One region of the Rahnella variigena genome, then DNA from elsewhere that is predicted to be linked to it. Evidence: predicted binding sites of a transcription regulator. Region 1 holds the regulator's gene; the other holds the start of a gene.
What was found. The regulator sigma-54, encoded in region 1, starts transcription at its own class of promoters, with help from an activator protein. The targets are predictions, from matches to a motif close to GTTGGCACANNTTTCGCTNT.
Positions count from the first base shown of each region.

Region 2: a site for sigma-54 is predicted at 2,193-2,212, ahead of glnA (glutamate--ammonia ligase). Genes of this name have one in related genera too.

Region 1 covers NZ_NSDJ01000001.1:1,203,370-1,206,733, forward strand. The annotation lists gene ptsN (PTS IIA-like nitrogen regulatory protein PtsN) at 54-536, opposite strand; gene hpf (ribosome hibernation promoting factor) at 635-922, opposite strand; gene rpoN (RNA polymerase factor sigma-54) at 946-2,379, opposite strand; gene lptB (LPS export ABC transporter ATP-binding protein) at 2,482-3,207, opposite strand; gene lptA (lipopolysaccharide ABC transporter substrate-binding protein LptA) at 3,213-3,364, opposite strand, start outside.
Region 2 covers NZ_NSDJ01000001.1:776,108-779,471, forward strand. The annotation lists gene glnL (nitrogen regulation protein NR(II)) at 1-349, opposite strand, end outside; gene glnA (glutamate--ammonia ligase) at 617-2,026, opposite strand; gene typA (ribosome-dependent GTPase TypA) at 2,484-3,364, shown strand, end outside.

The sequences.
Region 1 (3,364 bases):
GGCATTCAGTGTTCAGAATTCATTTTCCCGGCACCGTACCGGGAATCAGCAATTTATTCGTTTTCAGTCATTATCTGGAACAGTTCTTCATCGCTCTGCGCACCACGAAGGCGGCGACACACTGTTTTATCAGCTAATTTCTTAGCCACCAAAGATAATGTATGTAAATGGGTTTTACATTGATCTGCCGGTACCAGCAAGGCAAAAAGTAAGTCTACCGGCTGATTATCGATGGCATCAAAAGCGATCGGTTGTTCCAGCTGAATGAACACGCCGACGGCACGTAACGTATCTTCTTCCAGCTTACCGTGCGGGATGGCGATCCCGGCACCGATCCCGGTGCTGCCCATGCGTTCACGGGTCAAAATAGCGTCGAAAATCACCTGTGGCGACAAATTCAGTTGTCTGGCGGCCAGTTCGCTGATGATTTCCAGTGCGCGTTTTTTGCTGGCGCAATGAACGCCGCTTTTGGTGCATTCGGCATTAAGCACCGACGTTAATTGCATTGCTATATCGTTGATCATGTCATCTTTCACTTTTGCGCTGTTTCACCCTTAAAGCTATATCGGCTCGTTTCCCGAAGGTCACAAGCCGATGCCCGAAGGTTTGTAGCACAGGGTTGGCTACATGAATGTCAGTGCTGTTTCAGTTTGTCTTTATGTTTATTCAGCTGGCGGGCCAGTTTATCAACCAGTCCGTCAATCGCTGCGTACATATCCTGATGTTCCGAGGTGGCATGTAACTCGCCTCCATTCACATGCAAAGTCGCTTCGGCAACTTTTTGCACCTTTTCCACGCTCAACACCACATACACCTGATTAATCCTGTCGAAATACTGCTCTAGCTTGGCCAGCTTCGACGTGATGAACTCTCTCAGGGGATCCGTGATCTCAATGTGATGTCCGGTAATGTTGAGCTGCATAATGTCTTCCTTCTCTGTTGAGGTCAAACTAACTGTTTACGTTGGTTTGAGGGCGGGATGGACAAAGACTCTCGGTATTTGGCGACGGTTCGTCGTGCAACCATAATTCCCTGATCGGAAAGCAGGGTCGCTAACTTACTGTCACTGAGCGGTTTTACAGGATTCTCCGCTGCGATTAATTTCTTCACCAGCGCCCGGATGGCGGTTGACGATGCCTCGCCGCCGCTGTCTGTACTGACATGGCTGGAAAAGAAATACTTCAGTTCGAAAATGCCACGCGGGCTGTGCAGAAACTTCTGCGTCGTGACGCGTGAAATCGTCGATTCGTGCATTTCTACGGCGCTGGCGATATCGGCCAGCACCATAGGTTTCATAAATTCTTCACCCAGTTCAAAGAACGCCTGCTGCTGCTCAACGATACAGCGCGTGACTTTCAACAGCGTGTCGTTACGGCTTTCCAGGCTTTTGATTAACCATTTGGCTTCCTGCAGATTGCTGCGGATAAACTGCCCGTCGCTGTCGCTGCGTGCGGAATTCCCCATCGCGGCGTACTGCTGGTTAATCTTCAGACGCGGAATGCTGTCCGAATTGAGTTCAACCGTCCAGACTCCTGACACTTTGCGCACCAGCACATCCGGGATCACGTATTCGGATTCGCCGGTGTTGATCGACTGGCCCGGACGCGGATCAAGAGACTGGATCAGGAGCATCGCTCCTTTCAGTGTATCTTCTTTTAACCGGGTTGATCGCATAAGTGCGCGGAAATCATGGTTCGCCAGCAAATCCAGATGTTCGCTGATGATAAGACGGGCTTCGGTGATGAAAGGCGTGTCGGTCGCATACTGGGAAAGCTGGATCAGCAGGCAGTCGCGCAGGTCGCGCGCGGCCACGCCGACCGGGTCAAAACGCTGTACGCGTTTGAGCACGGCTTCCACTTCGTCCATCGTGACGTTTTCATCCCCGATGCTTTCCAGAATGTCGTCAAGAGAAACGGTGAGGTAACCGGTGTCATCGACCGCATCGACAATGGACGTCGCAATCGCCGCATCAGTATCTGAGAACGGCGTCAGCTCGACCTGCCACATCAGGTAATCCTGAAGAGTCTGGGTGGTTTCACCCTGATAAATCGGCAGCTCGTCGTCGCTGTAATCATTACCGGTGCCGGAAGGCGTGCCCGCGGTATAGATTTCATCCCAGGTCGCATCCAGCGGCAGCTCTTCGGGCATGTCTTTTTGCTCGAGCGCTTCGCGGGTATCTAACCCTTCGCTGTCGGTGGTTTCTACCGAGTCGATTTCTTCATGAAGGTCGGTTTGTTCCAGCAGAGGGTTGCTCTCCAGCGCGAGTTGGATCTCCTGTTGGAGCTCAAGCGTGGACAATTGCAACAGGCGGATGGCCTGTTGTAACTGTGGAGTCATTGCCAGTTGTTGGCTGAATCTGAGTTGCAAACCTTGCTTCATATCTTGGCTTTATTTCCGTTGATGAGTGAAAACGGCAACACTTCTGTCAGAGACGGCCTGTTTCATTTTAAGGCGAAACAGGCACGGTTCCGGCGGCACAGATCACAGACGGAATTCTTCACCAAGATAAACGCGTTTAACTTGTTCATCAGCAAGAATATCGGCTGGCGTGCCGTGGGCGATTAACTTGCCCTGACTGACGATGTAAGCGCGTTCACACACGTCGAGCGTTTCGCGAACGTTATGGTCGGTGATCAGTACGCCGAGGCCACTGTCACGCAAATGCTCAATGATTTTTTTGATGTCGATAACTGAAATCGGGTCAACACCGGCGAACGGTTCATCCAGCAGGATGAATTTAGGGTTCGCCGCCAGCGCACGGGCGATTTCAACACGACGGCGTTCACCACCGGACAGTGACTGACCGAGGTTATCGCGCAAATGAGAAATATGGAACTCTTCCATCAGTTCATTGGCACGATCGTTACGCTGTTCTTTGTTCAGATCGTCGCGGATCTGCAACACGGCCATCAGGTTATCAAACACGCTGAGGCGGCGGAAAATGGACGCTTCCTGAGGAAGATAGCCAATACCGCGACGGGCGCGGGTATGCAATGGCAACAAGCTGATGTCTTCGTCATCGACGATAATACGGCCTGCATCACGCTGCACAATGCCGACGACCATGTAAAACGTCGTAGTTTTACCGGCACCGTTTGGCCCTAATAACCCGACGATTTCGCCGGAGTTGACCATCAGGCTGACATCTTCAACGACCTTGCGGCCTTTGTAGGCTTTTGCCAGATTCTCTGCGATTAATTTAGCCATAAAAATCAGTTACTCTTTTTGGTCGGCTGGCCCGCCGCTGCAGGTGTTTTCTGTTGCAGCTGCGAAGGAACCAGAACGGTCGTCACACGGTTGCCTTTATCACTGAAGGCTTCCATTTGCTGTTTCTGCACCAGATAAGTAATACGGTCGCCTTTCA
Region 2 (3,364 bases), 430 kb from region 1:
AACGTCGCTGATTATCCATCGGCGCCAGTTCGAGCAGAATAAAACCTTCCGGCAGCATCTGTGCGGTCAGTGACAACACATGTGCGCGGCCATCGACGACTAAAGTCACTTCGCTGTCTGTAAAGCCCTGTCCGGCCGTCAGACTTTCACGCATTAACTCGATGTTCAGCGAAAAATATCCCACCAGCTCTGGCAACGGGGTGCCAAAAAGTTTGCGGGAACTTTGCGCCAGTAATTGCTGAGCCGCCGGGTTGGCGTAATGCACAGCCAAATCGTCGTCCAACAGCAGAACGCTGTTGATTAAAGAATTCAGGATCTGCCCAGCATCGGGCAGCTTGCCAGTTGCCATACCGCAGTCTCCCGCACCTGATGGGTGCAATTTGTCTCGCTACCCGGCCAAAACACGGGTCAGAGGGGTTAAGCAGGAAAGAGTGTGGAGAAAAAAGCCCATCCGGAGATGGGCTGAAAGTTTCCACGGCAACAAATAAAATCGTCTTACTTAATTTTGACGCTGAAGGCTTTCTTACTGCCAGGCCTCCAGTCGGGTATTTCTCTCAGCGCCGGTCAGAGGACGGGCGCTGAGTTCAGCAGCTAATTCGAGAATTAAACGCTGTGTTTAGACGCTGTAATACAGCTCGAACTCAACCGGATGCGGAGTCATACGCACGCGATCCATTTCTTCTTTACGCAGACCGATGTAAGCATCGATAGCGTCGTCAGTGAACACGCCGCCACGGGTCAGGAACTCGCGGTCTTCGTTCAGTGCGTTCAGCGCTTCTTCCAGTGAACCTGCAACTTTTGGAATTTCTGCTTCTTCTTCCGGTGGCAGGTCATACAGGTTTTTGTCCATCGCATCGCCAGGGTGGATCTTGTTGATGATACCGTCCAGGCCAGCCATCATCAGTGCAGCAAACGCCAGGTATGGGTTAGCCGCTGGATCAGGGAAGCGTGCTTCGATACGCATCGCTTTAGGCGTTGATACGTGTGGAATACGGATGGATGCAGAACGGTTACGCGCAGAGTAAGCCAGCATCACTGGCGCTTCGTAGCCCGGGACCAGACGCTTATAGGAGTTGGTAGTCGGGTTAGCGTAGGCGTTGATTGCTTTGGCGTGCTTGATGATACCGCCGATGTAGAACAGTGCCATTTCAGACAGGCCGCCGTATTTGTCGCCAGCGAACAGGTTGTTACCGTTCTTGGACAGAGACATGTGGCAGTGCATACCGGAACCGTTATCGCCAAACATTGGTTTTGGCATGAAGGTCGCAGTTTTGCCAAATGCGTGAGCCACGTTGTGAACCACGTATTTGTAGATTTGGATTTCGTCAGCTTTTTTGGTCAGGGTATTGAAGCGGGTTGCCACTTCGTTCTGACCCGCGGTTGCCACTTCGTGGTGGTGAGCTTCAACAACCAGACCCATTTCTTCCATGGTCAGACACATGGTAGAACGCAGATCCTGGGAGGAGTCGACCGGAGGAACCGGGAAGTAACCGCCTTTAACTGCAGGACGGTGGCCTTTGTTGCCGCCTTCGTATTTGGTGCTGGAGTTCCATGCGCCTTCGATATCATCGATAGCCACGTGAGAACCGGAGATGCTGCTGCCGAAGCGCACATCATCAAACAGGAAGAATTCTGGCTCTGGCCCGAACAGAACGGTGTCCGCGATACCGGAAGAGCGCAGGAAGTCTTCTGCACGTTTCGCGGTAGAACGTGGGTCGCGGTCATAACCTTGCAGCGTAGTTGGCTCAAGGATGTCGCAACGAATGATCAGCGTGGTTTCTTCGTAGAACGGGTCAAGAACAGCAGTGCTCGCATCTGGCATCAAAACCATGTCAGATTCGTTAATGCCTTTCCAGCCACCGATTGAAGAGCCATCAAACATTTTGCCTTCTTCGAAGAAGTCAGCGCTAACCTGGTGTGCAGGAATGGTGACGTGCTGTTCTTTGCCTTTGGTATCTGTGAAACGTAAATCTACGAATTTCACTTCATGCTCATTCAGCATCGTCAAAACGTGTTCAGCGGACATACTAGTTCTCCCGAATTTCTCATTATCGTCGTGGAACGAATAACCATTTTTGGTCTTTAGTTGGAAATAACAGCTTTACTTGAACTGGCGTGTGGACTGAACAGCGCTATTATTTGACTGGTCAGACGCGTCACCCTGTAAAAACTTTTTTTTACCCTAAAAACTATTAGCGAAAAGTGTGCCAACTTTGAGAAAATGCAAACAACGCCATTTTACAGGGCTCTTGCACTCGATAAGTATGCACCATAACGGAATTTCTGCACTATAATGGTGCTAACTCTGAGATGCATAGCACCAAAACGGTGCGTCATAATGGTTCAGTGGTCTTTTTGCACCGTGAAAGGGATCACAAAGTAACCATCCATAAGTTGTTTCATCAAGATCCTTGTGATCTTGTTTAGAACCTCGCTTAATACGTGTACAATAGCGCGCTATTTCTAATGCCTGAGGCAAAGCTGTGATCGAAAATTTGCGTAACATCGCCATTATTGCCCACGTTGACCATGGTAAAACCACCCTGGTCGACAAGCTGCTGCAACAATCCGGTACTTTCGGAGAGCGTGTAGAAGCCACTGAACGCGTAATGGACTCCAACGATTTGGAGAAAGAGCGTGGGATTACCATCCTCGCAAAAAACACCGCCATTAATTGGAAAGACTACCGCATCAACATCGTGGATACCCCAGGACACGCCGACTTCGGCGGTGAGGTAGAGCGTGTGATGTCAATGGTCGACTCGGTGCTGCTGGTTGTGGATGCAATGGATGGCCCAATGCCGCAAACCCGTTTCGTGACCAAAAAAGCATTCGCTAATGGTCTGAAACCGATCGTGGTAATCAACAAGGTTGACCGCCCTGGCGCGCGTCCTGACTGGGTTGTTGATCAGGTCTTCGACCTGTTCGTAAACCTGGACGCAACCGACGAACAACTCGATTTCCCAATCATCTATGCATCCGCATTGATGGGTATCGCGGGTAACGACCATAACGATATGGCCGAAGACATGACCCCGTTGTACCAGGCGATCGTTGACCACGTATCTCCGCCACAAGTTGAGATGGATGCACCTTTCCAGATGCAAATCTCTCAGCTGGACTACAACAACTATGTTGGCGTCATCGGCATCGGCCGCATCAAACGCGGTACCGTTAAGCCTAACCAGCAAATCACTGTCATCGACAGCGAAGGCAAAACCCGTAACGGTAAAGTCGGTAAAGTTCTGACCCACATGGGTCTTGAGCGTATCGAAGCCACCGTTGCTGAAGCGGGCGACATCATCGCAATCACCGGCCTGGGCGAACTGAACATCTCCGACACAATCTGTGATCCGGCGAATGT